DNA from 3 places in the Ectobacillus sp. OTK genome. Region 2 is predicted to be linked to each of the others. Evidence: riboswitches for the same ligand, from Rfam matches in the RefSeq annotation. Region 2 holds a riboswitch; each other region holds the start of a gene.
The links. A riboswitch is a leader RNA that binds a small molecule or an ion and turns the genes downstream of it on or off. The one in region 2 is predicted to bind lysine.
Positions count from the first base shown of each region.

Region 1 (5,164 bases), 2.0 Mb from region 2:
GATTGAATTTTAGCATGGCCATTGATTCCCTCCTATCTGCTCCCATCACCCTCAGAATTTTCCCAGCAAATTCTGTTAACCTGCTGTTAACCTATTGTAGCCTTCTATATGTTGTCATCTCAATGATGTCGCTAGATTTTCTAACAAGGAAGTTACTTTTAAACTTATATAAATAAGGGCAGCTCCAAAGGCCCAAAGCGGACGTTTAGAGCTGCCCTTTTCATCATATTAAGCAGATTTTCTATTTTTATTTTCAGATATCGCAAGATTTTTCTTCAACTGGCCGTAGAATAAAATACCGCTCGCAAGCAACAGCATACCAAATAAGAAGGTTTTCATATCCGCTGTTCCTGCCTTAATTACCCAAGCAGAGTATATAGTGGATAGAGCAGCAATAATGCCGTCAAGCACTCGCCCTTTTCCATTTTCATACGTCTCTCCCGTAATGACAAGCTTGAGTTGGAAAATAGACGAGATGAAATATGGTATTAAGTACGAAAGCGTCGCAACAACAATGACAAAATCAAACGCTGCAGAAATAGAGTTGGAAACTGTTGAGAAAATAAACAGCTGTCCAAGCAAGTTGGTCACAACAAGGGAAAATGCCGGAGTCCCATTTTTATTTTCTTTTAAAAATGCTGAGATAAACATCCCCTGCTTCGCAGCCTGATACGGCACCTCAGCGCTTAGCATCACCCAGCCAATAGTAGAACCGATTAAGCTGATAAGCCCTACTCCAGCCAGCACTTTGCCGCCGATTGGACCAAGCACAGTCGAAATCGCATCAATCAGCGGTTTATCAGAATGAATCAATGTCTCTTGATCCAGCATCCCCATGACAAGTGTACTAATACCGATATAAATTGCAAGTGCGATAAACAAACCAAGCGTAGTCGCGCGTTTCACATCGACTTGCTTCTTTGCTCTAGATGCAAATACTACTGCTGACTCAACACCGATAAATGCCCAAAGCGTTGCAACTGCCGCATTATTAATTTGTCCAAATAATCCGATCGCATTGCCTGCCTCATCCGTCTTATCAGCTACGAACGGCAGCATATTCGTTTTCTCGAATGCGAACAAACCAACGATAATAAACAGCGCAAATCCAACCACCTTTGCAGCTGTTGCCAAAAAGTTAAGTTTACCGGCATTTTCTAAACCGCGTAAAATAATAAAATGGGTTGCCCACAATAACAACGTACATACTAGGAATGTTAATGCGTTTCCTAGCTTCAACGTAAAGGAACCGGCTGTGAACAGTTCCGCTTCACTTGTAAGTACAGGGAAAAATGTAGACAAATACCCAGCAAATGTCGTAATAATTGCAATATTACCAGCCAGGTTTCCAATCCAATATCCCCAAGAAGCCATAAAGCCGGATAAAAGTGATGCCTTTGAGCCTAGCTTAAACAATTCCTTAGCGTAAATTTGCGGGCCGCCATTTAGGTTCGGCTTGCGAATCGCCAAGTTTCCGAATACTAAAGCCGTCATGAGTACACCAACTCCCGTTAAAACCCAAGCACCCATTACCCCAGCCGGGCTGGCAGCTTCTGATAAGGAACGAGGCAGCATAAAAATACCGGATCCAACCATATTCCCCACAACAAGGGATGTCAAAATCCATAAGCCAAGCTTATTGCCTTTACTCATTTATTTTTCCCCTCTCAATGTATCCTCTCGCTCAAAAGTAGATAGTTATCTGCTTTTTGCCATTGCATATTTTATATAAGCACAAAAAACACACCTTCTGACGGGTGTGAAGACAAACTTATCCGCATCAGACAAAAAGATAGTTCATCATAGCAACTCCTATGACAGTTCTGCACCTATTCGGATACAGCCCCAGCTGCTTCGGCCGGAGAACCGCAGCGCTTCGGCAGTGCTTCCTTTCCATCGCATTCATTAAGCTCTCCGGCTCTCCCGCTATGTACTCTTAAGCACCGCAACCTCTACCTCATCTTGAGCTGATGAGGAAGTATTATTTTATTATACTAATCTAGCATACACAGGGAATATCCATGCGTCAACATGAAATATTATTCCAAGTCATAAGTGCCATATATTTAGATTGTTCAACAGAACTGAAAATTCAGAAAAAACAATAAATTTTTCTTCTAAATTAAATAACTTCGCTCATTTTACCATAAAATTAACAAACTGAATTCTTATATAAAAACAAATAGTCTAGACATTTTATTATTTTAACTAACATACACACAGACTTTATCCCCTCTCAATAAAATTATATCAAAAAAATAAACGTGCGATTAAAATTACTAAAAATTGTATAACCCCCTCCTCCATGAATAAAATATCCATGTGTAATTTATAAACCTTTGGAGAAGGCGGTCTTATCATGAATCATGATCACTCAAACGAAGAAGTGCTAGGCACCTCTGTTAACGGAGTCGGAAGCTCCTCAGATTCTCGTATGGGAGAAAGTGAAACAGAAATGACACTAACAAATCGGCAAGGCCATCCCATTACGGACAATCAAAATGTTCGTACAGTTGGGAATCGAGGGCCGACAGGATCATACAAGCTATGCAGCATCTGATCAAGCTGTTGATAAATCTAAACAAATGGGTCACGAAGCAGATCCATATTAAGAACTGGGCCGTAGGTTTTCTTACGGCTCTTTTTTCTTATCCTTGCTATCGCTTCTTTTTCAAGCTATAGTACTTACAAAACAAGCATTAGAAGGAGCTCGACATGATTTACCATACTACATATATATCAGATGCATATAAAGTGAAAGGATATATTGCTTTCCCGAGCTGTTTCTCTATTTCACCGAGAGAATTGCAGAAGATGCTGGAGCAATTTTACAAGGAAGACGACCTGCCTCTTACAATGATCGCAAGCTCTATCAAAAAAGACCTGCAGCCTCTTCATTCACAAAAGTTCCCCGCCTTCATCTATTGCCGAGGCGGCATCGGAAAAGTCGGCCGCGTAAAAACCGATTGGGTAGAGCAGTTTGCAGGCCATGGATACATCGTTTTTGCTCCTTGCTATCGCGGAAATGAAGGCGGCGAAGGACGGGATGAGTTTGGCGGCGCTGAAAATGAGGATGTACTCTCCGCCTATCGTTTTTTGCGCAGCCTTCCATTTGTAGATGAAGAGCGAATTTCTATTATGGGATTCTCGCGCGGCGCCATTAATGCAGTGCTAACTGCGGCTGCGATTCCTAACATTCACACGCTAACTCTTTGGGGCGGCGTATCCGACTTGGCGCAGACATATGAAGAGCGCATAGATTTGCGAAGGATGCTCAAGCGGGTGCTTGGCGGATCGCCAGGCAAGATACCGGATGCATATGCAGCTCGCTCACCTATCCATCTAGCAGAGCGTATTACATGTCCTGTTCTTATTATGCATGGGACCAAAGATATACAAGTAGATTTTATTCATGGCTTGCGTATGTACCAAAAGCTACAGAATTTTGGACACAAGGTTGATATGCACCAATATAATGGCTTTGGACATCATCTTCCGCCTAACGTTCATAAAGAAGCATTAAACAGTATGTTTGGATGGATTAAACAACATTCTACTTGAACCTTGTTAATTGCTCCAGCATATTTTCTTTCGTTAAAATAGTAATTTGGCGTTCGCCAAATAAATCAAAATGCGGATACTCAGAGCGGTGATGAAGTGCCCTGGCAGGGATTCCATATGCCTCTCCCCATTTGATCAGCTTGTCCAAATCAGAACAACCTACCTTTGTCACTGTTCTCATTTCAGGAAATCGATCATCCAGCCAATAATGCGTCAAAAAAGCGATTTCCCCCCGCTTTACCTTCTCCTTCCACTCTTGTAATTCTTGTCTCGTAATTCCAAAAGCCATATTCTCACCTTCTTTCATTAGGTTAGTTTCTTTCTAGTACGACAACTATATCCATAAATTTGCCGCATTTCCTACATATATTTGTCAAAAACAAAGCAATCGCTTGCAGCTTGTCCTGCTTTCCCTGTTCATCCTTCTAGCTGGTCATAATGCTGGAAAATTTGGTGTAGACGGTTTACTTGAAAAATATAGAAAAAGCTATTTCCCTAAAAAGAAACACAATGCAGCGCGGTAATGTTGTATAAGAAAAATTAGGTTATTATGCAGGGAGTAAAAACAAACATGAAAAAGCAACCCTAAAAGCAGGTATCTGCTTTTAGGACTGCTTGCAACCAAATCTTATTTCAAATTCAACGACACATACTTCGTTTCCAAAAACTCCTCAAGCCCATGATGGCCGCCTTCTCTGCCAAGTCCGCTCTCCTTCATGCCGCCAAACGGCGCTTGCGCAACAGACGGCAAACCATCGTTTACTCCGACAATGCCATACTCTAAATTCTCTGAGAAGAAAAACGCCTTTTGCAACGATTGCGTATAAACATAGGCTGCCAAGCCAAACGGTGTATTGTTTGCACGCTGCACAACCTCCGCGTCATCATTGTACACACTAACAGGCGCAAGCGGACCGAATGTTTCCTCCTGCATGCACAGCATATCATCTGTCGCATTTGATACAACGATTGGCTGCATAAAATGACCTGTGTTTGACGCCAGCCCAGCCTCTCCGTGCACAACAGCACCTTTTGCTGCCGCATCCTCAAGATGTCTTTTCACCTTTTGCACAGCAGCTTCATTAATAAGCGGACCAATTTCCGTCCCTTCGTCTAAGCCATTTCCAACGCGAAGAGCTGTCACTGCTTTCGTGAACGCTTCTAAAAACTTGTCCTTAATATTTTCATGTACATAGATTCTGTTTGCACATACGCACGTTTGACCAGCATTGCGGAACTTCGATTGCATTACTCCTGCAACTGCTTCGTCTAAGTCTGCATCCTCCGCAATAATAAACGGTGCCAAGCCGCCAAGCTCAAGAGATACCTTTTTTACTGTATCGGCAGCTTTTCTCATTAACAGCTTACCGACCGGCGTAGAGCCGGTAAAGGTAATTTTTTTCACACGGCTGTCCTCCATCCACGTATCAACGACCTCAGCCGGCCGCTCCGTTGTTACAATGTTGATTACCCCTGCGGGCATTCCTGCTTCTTCAGCACACTCGGCTAGCAACAATGCGGTAAGCGGCGTAAGCTCTGCTGGTTTCACGACAACTGTGCAGCCTGCCGCTAAAGCTGGTGCGACCTTGCGCGTAATCATAGC
Region 1 is NZ_AP048547.1:766,879-772,042, reverse strand. It holds gene AC6HZ4_RS03890 (ABC transporter ATP-binding protein) at 1-22, opposite strand, end outside; gene AC6HZ4_RS03885 (amino acid permease) at 229-1,653, opposite strand; lysine riboswitch at 1,786-1,963, opposite strand; partial or broken gene AC6HZ4_RS03880 (catalase) at 2,360-2,533, shown strand; gene AC6HZ4_RS03875 (alpha/beta hydrolase family protein) at 2,716-3,561, shown strand; gene AC6HZ4_RS03870 (hypothetical protein) at 3,554-3,850, opposite strand; gene AC6HZ4_RS03865 (NAD-dependent succinate-semialdehyde dehydrogenase) at 4,190-5,164, opposite strand, start outside.
Region 1: it holds a riboswitch for lysine, as region 2 does, so the genes downstream of both, AC6HZ4_RS03885 (amino acid permease) here and AC6HZ4_RS21405 (amino acid permease) in region 2, are expected to answer to the same signal.

Region 2 (5,164 bases):
GGATGGGAATTAGGGTATATGATTGTATTTGCTGGCGTCTTAGCTGTATTTTGTTGGAATGCAGGAAATAAAGCTCTTACACCCAGTAACGGTGTTCTCTTTATAAATATTGTTCCTGTTACTACCTTTACGATTTCCATATTACAAGGATATAAGCTAACAACAGTAGAACTTATAGGTGCGCTAATTACAATTGGTTCCCTCATCATGAACAATCTGTATCAGAGAAAAATCACCAAAAAATCTATAGCAAAAGTAGAGCATTGTACTGCCAGACATGAAGTTGTAAAGAACTGATATTCTTTTCTGTGCAATAAAAACATAGGGCCATTCATTTTTTTGAGACACCACCACCGCCGGTAACTCCTCCTTCTATGATTCCACCAAAGCCAGGAACTATGCCGCCAGGAGTGTATGGTTATGTTCCACCTGTTTCTATTGGAAGCTGTATGTATAAGATGTCGTATATTTGGCCGGCGGGTGAGGGACAGGGTTTTTGGTTTTGGCCGTATTATGTAGATCAAAATTTAGCAGCAGGATATATATGGAATCCAACATATTAAACTTGGATGCCAACAGGATTTGATTTAAAATTAATTGACCTTATAACATGTTTATAAAGAAAGAGCAGCCTATTTTCATAGCTGCTCTTTCTTTTAAGCTATATTTTAGGAATAAAGTGTAAGTGCAGCTGCGTCCCTGTCTTTGCCTAAGGGCTCGCCAATCGGCGAAGCTTCCTTTATAGCTCACATTCTTCAAGAGACAACACTTTCGTTTTCTTCTTTATTTTATACCCAAGCCAAATAAGAAGGAAAACGGGCAGACCAATGTAGGAAACGAGTATACCCTTCCAATCGATGGTGCCTCCTGTAAAAGCAGAATAGTTTTGTCCTAAAATGACGACTGTACATAGCACGAAAGCAAAGATCGGACCGAACGGGAACCATGCAGCTTTATATGGCAGGTCCTTTAGGTCATATCCTTGCGCAAGATATGCTTTGCGGAAGCGATAGTGGCTAATGGCAATTCCAAGCCAGGCGATAAACCCAGACATGCCCGATGCGTTTAAAAGCCAGCTATACACAACGCCATCCCCAAATAAAGAAGCAAAAAATGCAAGAGCGCCAACTGCAGAAGTGACAATTAACGCGTTAACCGGTATACCGCGCTTGTCCAGCTTAGCAAGAAACTTCGGTGCTTTGCCTTCACGTGCTAAGTCCCAAAGCATTCGTGTTGAAGCGTACATTCCGGAGTTTCCTGCTGATAACACTGCAGTCAAAATAATTGCGTTCATGACGGATGCAGCAAAGGCAATTCCAACTTTATCAAACACGAGCGTGAATGGGCTGACTGAAATATCACCGTTGGCTAAATTCTCATTTGTATAAGGAATTAAGAGAGAGATTACGAGAATGGCCAGAACATAGAATAAAAGAATACGCCAAAATACTTGTCGAACCGCACGAGGAATATTGCGGCGCGGATCCTCTGTTTCGCCGGCTGCTACGCCTAAAAGCTCTGTCCCCTGAAAGGAGAATCCAGCAGCCATGAACACACCGAGCATTGTCATAAATCCGCCATGAAATGGAGCGTCGCCGATTGTAAAATTCTTAAAACCGACTGCTTTTCCGCCAATAATTCCAAAAATCATAAGAAACCCTGCGATTAAAAAGATAATAACAGTAACAACTTTAATTAAAGAAAACCAGTACTCTGCTTCTCCGAATCCTTTGACGGATAAATAGTTGAGGCCAAACATAACGAGTAGAAAAAGAGCACTCCATAAGAGAGAAGAGCTTTCCGGGAACCAAAACTTCATAATCATCGTGACAGCGGATAATTCAGCTGCAATTGTAATGGCCCAGTTATACCAATAATTCCAGCCAAGTGCAAATCCTAATGCAGGATCAACAAATTTCGTTGCATATGTGCTGAATGATCCGGCCACAGGCATGAATGTTGCCATTTCTGCCAAGCTGGTCATAAGGAAGTACACCATAATCCCGATAGCGAGGTAAGAAACAAGGGTTCCGCCTGGCCCGGCTGTGTGAATAGCACCGCCGCTTGCTAAAAATAAACCTGTACCAATCGTTCCGCCGAGTGAAATCATTGTTAAATGCCGTGATTTTAATCCGCGCTTTAACTCAGTTTCTGCTGGTATGACGGATGATACTGTTTTTGTTGTACGTTTCATACAAATACTCCTATTCATTCGTGATAGTGGAAGGAGCGGGGAAATAGAAAAAGCCGTCGAAGGATTGACGGCTGTTATATACTGCCCACATCATGCCTTCCGTAAGATAGCGCATCACGTTTGCCGGATTTCGCAAACGTGACAGTTCTGTCCCTGTTCGGAAACAGCCCCAGCTCATGCCCCCAGAGAGAAACACAAACTTCGGCGACTTTTCCTTTCTAACGGAGTCTATGATGTTCTCTGCATCTCATCCGTCCTACTCATAAAAGCCGCGACCTCTACCTCATCGGATTGATGAGGATTTCATATCTATGAAATTTTTAAAGACGAAATAAATTATACAAAGAACGGAAAGAAGTTGCAATAGTTTTATTAATATAGTAAGTGTCCGCAGCTTCAGTGTTTTGTAATCCACACGATATCTTCAGCCGGACTTTCTCCACTTCCTTAAAATCCCCTAGGACAAACAAGGACACCCCCGCTGCCGCATACATATAATAACGAACACCACTTTTCGCGGAGGTGAAGGGATGGGTTTACTCGCAGCAATCGGTTATATGATTAAGGAGCTCTTATTGTTTGTCTCGTACGTAAAAAACAACGCGTTTCCGCAGCCGCTTTCGCCTGACGATGAAAAAAGATACTTGGAATTAATGGAGCAGGGTGACGCGAATGCGCGCAATCTCCTCATTGAACATAACCTGCGGCTTGTGGCACACATCGTAAAGAAGTTTGAAAACACTGGGGAAGATGCAGAGGATTTAATCTCGATTGGAACGATTGGTTTAATTAAAGCGATCGAAAGCTTTTCGCAGGGAAAGGGGACGAAGCTGGCAACGTATGCGGCTCGTTGTATCGAAAATGAGATTCTGATGCACCTGCGGGCGTTAAAGAAAACAAAGAAGGATGTATCGCTTCATGATCCGATTGGTCAAGACAAAGAAGGGAATGAAATTTCTTTGATTGATATTTTGAAATCGGAATCTGAGGATGTGATTGATACGATTCAGCTCAGCATGGAGCTTGAGAAAATTAGGGAGTATATTGATGTGCTGGATGAACGCGAAAAAGAGGTCGTCGTCAATCGATTCGGTCTTGGGATGGAGAAGGAAAAGACGCAGCGGGAAATTGCGAAGGCGCTCGGTATTTCAAGAAGCTATGTGTCACGTATTGAAAAGCGTGCGCTTATGAAGATGTTTCATGAGTTTGTGCGGGCAGAGAAGGAAAAAAAGACGAGAGAGTAAAAGGAGGATTCCCCGAGGGTAAAGGCTTGTCGGGGAACCCTCCTTTTACATTTTTTTCACTTTAAAGCTGCTTACCATTAAAAAGGAAAGAAGAAGCAGAAGAAATAGAAGGGCCCAACCTGGTACGGAGCCAATTAGGAAATAGGCAAGTGTTACGAGACAGCCTGCTGCTGTAATGGGAACTCCTTGAAAATAGCCATTCGACTCGGACACATTAAAGCGTGCGAGACGAAAGGCGCCAGATGCTATGTATAATGTAGTGAAAAATACAGCTGGTGCACTATACTCATGTAATGCCCCTTGATACAGCAAAAGAGCGGGGGCTACACCGAAGGAAACGAGGTCGCACAGCGAATCGAGCTGTTTGCCAAGCTCTGATTCAATGCCTAATTTACGCGCGATCATACCATCAAAACGATCTGATAAAGCAGCCAAAAAAATAAAAATAAGAGCGAGATTTAGTTCGTTGCGGACGGTGAATAATATGGAAGCGCTTCCTAATGATAAGTTAAGCATAGTAAAGATGTTGGCAGTTTGGGCTTTGAGCTTCTTAAGTGTGGCATCTAGATTTTCTAGAAAAAACAAAGGCTGTTCACTCCTTATAGATTGAGAATAGATTTTAGAATATAATAGCAATATTGTAAAGAAGAAACACGTATTCGTAAAGACAAATTTTGGGAGGTTTCATATTTGCGGCGTACATTGTATCGATTTTTGATTGAACTAACAAACGGGCGTATCACATCATATTTGCTGCGTAAGTTTGCGCAGTCCCGCCTAAGCGCCATGATAATACCATCATATGCAAAAGTATTTCAAATACAACATGGTGAGATGGAAAAAGAATTAAAGGACTACCGTACACTGCATGAGCTGTTTACAAGAAGGCTGAAGGAGAGCGTGCGTCCTGTTGATCCTGATCCTTTAGTGATTAGCAGCCCGGTTGATGGAGTGTTTGAGGCTTACGGTCCGATTGAAGAGTCGACAGAGTTTGTTGTAAAAGGCAAGCGTTATTCTCTTGTGGATATGCTTGGCAGCGAGGAGGCGGCTTCTGTATATCGAGGCGGTACATATGTGGTACTATACTTAAGTCCAAGTCATTATCATCGGATCCATAGTCCAATTAGCGGAGTTGTACGGAAGCGATTTGAGCTGGGAAGAAAGTCCTACCCAGTTAACAGGATCGGTCTTGCATACGGTAGAGAGCCGTTATCAAAAAATTATCGGGTCATCACTGAGGTTGAGAGTGAAGGCAAGCATGTTGCCATCGTCAAGGTTGGTGCGATGTTCGTTAATAGCATTGAATTGCTGCACAGAAATGACGTTTTACAAAAAGGGGAAGAAATGGCGTATTTTACGTTCGGCTCAACCGTTGTCCTTTTATTCGAGCGCGATATGGTGGAAGTGAATGCGTCTTTGCAAAGAGGACAGCAAATCCGTGTAGGACAACGGCTGGCGGTGCAGAAAAGGTTGTAAAGATGCCGATTTTGTGTTAGAAAGAGAAGAGCCGTCTTTTTTAGATGGCTCTTTTTCGGTTGTCTTTATCTATGATGAACGCTTTTGATCAAGCTTGTCCTCTAAGGAACGGCGAATAATTTCTTGTTTAATAAGCAAGATGAACTCAGGATTTAATTTCAGCTCTTTTGCTTTATAATAAGATTCAGCAAGCAATTCATCTGATAACTTTTCCATAGTTCCATGCCACCTCCTAAGAAATGATAGAGAA
Region 2 is NZ_AP048547.1:4,306,709-4,311,872, reverse strand. It holds gene AC6HZ4_RS21410 (DMT family transporter) at 1-297, shown strand, start outside; gene AC6HZ4_RS21405 (amino acid permease) at 740-2,194, opposite strand; lysine riboswitch at 2,294-2,483, opposite strand; gene sigK (RNA polymerase sporulation sigma factor SigK) at 2,725-3,438, shown strand; gene pssA (CDP-diacylglycerol--serine O-phosphatidyltransferase) at 3,484-4,023, opposite strand; gene AC6HZ4_RS21390 (phosphatidylserine decarboxylase) at 4,129-4,914, shown strand; gene AC6HZ4_RS21385 (sporulation histidine kinase inhibitor Sda) at 4,984-5,130, opposite strand.

Region 3 (5,164 bases), 2.1 Mb from region 2:
TTTCTTAAGAAAAAATCTACCATAAGAGTCTTCTTGTCATTAATTTTCCCCGTTTTCGTAAAACAATACTTTCTCTTACAATATAAAAGGATAATTCCGAGTAAATGAATAGGTAACTTGCTTATTGCCGTATGAGGCAAAGATAGCTATGGGAGATTTGCTTACAAAAACAGGCGAACAACGTACTGTTGTCCGCCTGCTTTTCAGTTATTCTCATCTTGCTTTCATACAAGCTCGCTTGCACGAATACGATCCTTTTGCACAAGATCTTCTAATGTTTCCCGCTCTACAACAACCTGCGCTTTACCATCCTTTACAAATACAACAGCAGGGCGCGCGATGCGGTTATAGTTATTTGCCATCGAATATCCGTACGCCCCTGTGCAGGAAATCGCAAGTAAATCACGTGATGCCGCTTCTGGAAGCTTTATATCCCAAAGCAGCATATCGCCGCTCTCACAGCACTTCCCGGCAATCGATACAACTTCCTCTGGCTCTTCATTCGCTCGATTTGCCAAAATTGCCTCATACTTCGCACCGTACAATGCAGGGCGAATGTTATCTGTCATTCCCCCATCCACGGCCACGTATTTGCGAATGCCTGGGATGTCCTTAATGGAACCGATTGTATACAGAGTTGTGCCAGCATCACCGACAATGCTGCGACCCGGCTCAATCCAAATTTCCGGCAGAGGATAATTGCGCTTCGTAAACTGCTCGCGCACCGCATCCGTCATCTCTTTAATATATTGTACAGCTGGAAGAGGTGTGTCACCTTCTGTATAGCGAATGCCAAAGCCGCCGCCAAGATTTAAAATTGGCATTGTATGTCCTGTTTCAGAACGAACATCGTCTACAAAGGCTGCTAATACTTCAACAGCACGAACAAATCCATCTGTTTCAAAAATTTGAGAACCGATATGAGAATGGATTCCAAGTACATTGTAGTACGGCTTCGATACCGCATGCTTTACCGCCTGCAGCGCCTGCCCGCTAGAAACGCCAAAGCCAAATTTTGAATCATCCTGGCCTGTCGTAATATATTCATGCGTATGTGCCTCAACACCAGGCGTTACACGAAGCAAAATATTCACCTTTTGCTCACGGTCTTTTGCTAAATCATGCAGAACCTCCAGCTCAAAGAAGTTATCTACAACGAAGCAGCCAATATTTGCTTCAAGTGCCATTACCAGCTCTTCTTCTGTCTTATTGTTACCGTGAAAATGAATGCGTTCTGCAGGAAAGCCTGCTTGCAGCGCCGTATACAATTCTCCTCCAGATACAACATCTAAAGACATATTTTCCTCTGCAGCTAAACGGCTCATTTCCATGCACAAAAACGCCTTGCTTGCGTATGCTACTTGATAGGAAAAGCCGCTTTCCTGAAACGCACGGTTATAAGCACGACATTTTTCCCGAATTAATGCTTCATCATATACATAAAGCGGTGTGCCGTATGTTTTTGCCAATTCCGTCGTGTCACAGCCTCCGATTTCTAAATGTCCTTTGTCGTTAATTCTGCTTGTGCCGTGCAAATACATCTAAATTTCCCCCTTATCTATACGTTCTGCAACCCATATCCATTTCTCCAAAGAAAAAGGAAACAGTGAAGCTAAGAACACGATCCGTTTCATTTGTATAAACAAAAAACGCGCCGAACTTCTATGTTCACACGCGCTTCTTACAGAAAATGACAACTTAAACTATGCATCCTACATATTTTCATATAAGAAACCGCATCAGCATCTCTAATAGCTCCCCACAAGATGAACTTGTGACAGTTCTACACTTATTCAGTGCAGACCCAGCAGCAAAACATGGCAGCTGTTTTGCCGCTTCGGCAGTTATCCCTTTCGTGCTGTGTTCTTTAATCCTGCACGATTTCGCACAGCCTACTCTTGATTTCTGCAGCCTCTATTTGCGAGAACAGATGAGGCTGTTGTATTTATTTTTGATGATATTAAAGATAGCAGAGGAAAATGCACATTGTCAAATATTTTTTCAATATTCCATTCACATTTATGTAGAAAAATGAAATATTATGCATTCTTCCTAGAAGCAGGCACAAAAGTCTCTCTCTTTCTTACACTGGCTTTCGACATGCTAGCTTTGTGTTATCAGGCAAGCGCTTTACATTCGTGTTTTTCACTTCCCAGTCCCCTTGCTCATTATCAAACGTAATCGTTACCTTCTCAAAAGGAGGCTCCGGTTTTCCATATGGCTTCTGTTCATACGTAATCACCTCAATAGAAGATCGAAATAAGTACGTACCACTGTAAAGCTTCTTCATCTCTGCAATTTTCGGACAGTCATACTTCTTTTGCACTCCATAATGCTTTTGAATCTCCTCATTGATTTGTGGAAATAGCACAGAATAAAAAGCATCCTCAAGCATAGGAAGTGATGGGGCATTTGCCGATGCTGCCGAACTGCTATATAAGAAAAAGCATAAGATTGCAACACATATTCGTTTATTCATTGTCTTCCTCCAAATCTTCACATATGTAACTATTGTGCCCAATCCATATTTTTTCATAGAAGTGTACAAAAACATCCACAACACCTAATTGTTTTTATATAATAATTAACGTAGTAGAAGCTAAGGAAAGCAGAACGCTGAGAATAGAGCATGTCCCTGCTTACATATATATGTATAGATAATAAAAAAGCCATTTGACAGTCTCATCGGAGAGGAGCTTGAATTATGAATGAATTATTGAAGAAGGTGCGCTTTACTCTTTTAGCGGTCATCCTTCTTTGGATAAAAACCTATGTTGTGTATAAGCTTGCGTTTGATATAAGCATCGAGAATCCGTTTGAGGAAATCATTCTATTTATAAATTCAGTCAGCACGCTTCTATTGTTTCTTGGAGTTGCCCTATTAGCAAATACATACCGAAACGCTTATGTCATGCTCATTAGCTTTCTTTTGTCTGTATTGTTATTTTCAAATGCAGTATTTTATGGCTTCTTCAATGATTTTGTAACGTTGCCTGTCATATTTCAAACGAATAACATGGCAGATCTTGGAACAAGCATCCGTGAATTGATGACATACAAAACATTATTCATGTTTTTCGATCTCTTTATTTTGTTATTCATTTCCCGAAAGTTCCCGCGCTTTGCCGATGTCTCTCCTCTCACGAAAAAAGAGAAATCTATTTATTTCTTTTGGGCAGCCGCATTGTTTTTATTTCATGTAACAGTGGCTGAAGTCTATAAGCCGCAGTTATTTGCCCGTTCGTTTGATAGAAAGATGATTGTCAAAAATCTCGGCCTATACACGTACCATCTATATGATATTGTCCTGCAATCCAGATCATCAGCACAGCGAGTGTTTGCAAGCAGCAATAAGTTTGCGGAAATTGAAAACTATGTAAAAGTAAAGGACAAAGGAGCCAATTTAGACGTATTCGGTGCTGCTAAGGGGAGAAATGTAATTTTAATTTCCATGGAGTCTACGCAAAGCTTTGTCATCAATCGAAAAGTAAATGGTGAGGAAATTACTCCATTTCTAAACAAATTTATCAAAGAAAGCTATTATTTTGACCAGTTTTATCACCAAACAGGTCAAGGCAAAACATCGGATGCCGAGTTTATTATTGAAAATTCGCTTTATCCGCTTGATCGCGGCTCCGTATTTTTTACACATTTTAATAATGAATATACAGCAACGCCTGAAATATTAAAGGACTACGGGTACTTTTCAGCTGTGTTCCATTCTAACGATAAAACATTTTGGAATCGCGACCTTATGTACCCGTCACTTGGATATGATCGATATTACAATCAACACGATTTCGTTGGCACGCAGCAAAATTCTGTCGGCTGGGGACTAAAGGATAAGGACTTCTTTGAACAATCCATCGCGTATTTAAAGTCGATGCCGCAGCCATTTTATACAAAGTTTATTACACTAACAAATCATTTTCCATTTACACTTGACCCGAAAGATCGGCTCATTGAGGAGTATGATTCAGAGAGTGAGATTGTAAATCGATATTTGCCAACCGTACGGTACACAGATGAAGCAATTAAATATTTTATACAGCGCCTGAAGGAAGAGGGATTATATGACAATACGGTGATTGTTATTTATGGAGATCATTATGGTATTTCTGAAAATCATAATGCGGCTGTGGCACAGCTTCTTGGCAAAACTGAAATCACACCTGTTGATTCGATACAACTGCAACGCGTTCCTCTTATTATCCATGTTCCAGGGCAGTCTGGACAGGTGATTTCCAAAGTGTCTGGACAAATTGACGTAAAGCCGACTCTCCTTCATCTTCTTGGTATTTCAACAACAAAGAGTACGGAGTTTGGAACAGATTTATTTATTACAGAAAAAGATCCGATTGTTGTTATGCGCGACGGCAGTTTCATCACAAATGATTACGTATATACGAAAAATGTTTGCTATCAGAAACAGACAGGCGAGCTAATTGAAGAACAACTATGTGAACCATATGAACAAAAAGCCAAACTGGAGCTGAGGAATTCAGATAAGCTTATTTACGGAGATTTACTTCGCTTCGACCCTAGCAACAAACGAAATACAGGAACGATGACAACAACATTCGAGGAATAAATATCTTCTTGCACTGCTTGTCATGAGGTGACGGAAATAGGAAGCATCCCTGTTCCGTCACCTCTTTTTCACCTTGCACAGGATTCCTATTTTTACGTTTTGCTTTCAGCGATATGCATAAAGCAGACAAATCAACAGACAAATCAAATACGTTTTTTCCATCTCGGGAATTTTATGGTATGCACTTCTAAAAGTGTGTTATGATAAATTGGATACTGTCATACACTAAATAAGAAAATTAAAAAGAAAGCAAGGGATCACACATTGTACAGAGCAGCCATTCCGAATTTATTTACGCTCGGAAATTTATACAGCGGTTTTTTATCCATTGGCTACGCCTCTATCGGACATTACAGATCAGCTGCCATTCTCGTGTTAATTGGAATGATGCTTGATAGTCTCGACGGACGGATTGCCCGCTTGCTGCGAGTTGATTCTCCTCTCGGAAAAGAACTTGATTCTCTCGCAGATGTAGTGACATTTGGAGCAGCACCTGCTCTCTTAGTGTACTACACCTCTTTTTCACAATACGGCGTTGCTGGATTGTACATAGCCGGGCTATTTCCCCTATTT
Region 3 is NZ_AP048547.1:2,243,207-2,248,370, reverse strand. It holds gene lysA (diaminopimelate decarboxylase) at 225-1,541, opposite strand; lysine riboswitch at 1,745-1,925, opposite strand; gene AC6HZ4_RS10905 (DUF3888 domain-containing protein) at 2,084-2,479, opposite strand; gene AC6HZ4_RS10900 (LTA synthase family protein) at 2,705-4,591, shown strand; gene pssA (CDP-diacylglycerol--serine O-phosphatidyltransferase) at 4,856-5,164, shown strand, end outside.
Region 3: it holds a riboswitch for lysine, as region 2 does, so the genes downstream of both, lysA (diaminopimelate decarboxylase) here and AC6HZ4_RS21405 (amino acid permease) in region 2, are expected to answer to the same signal.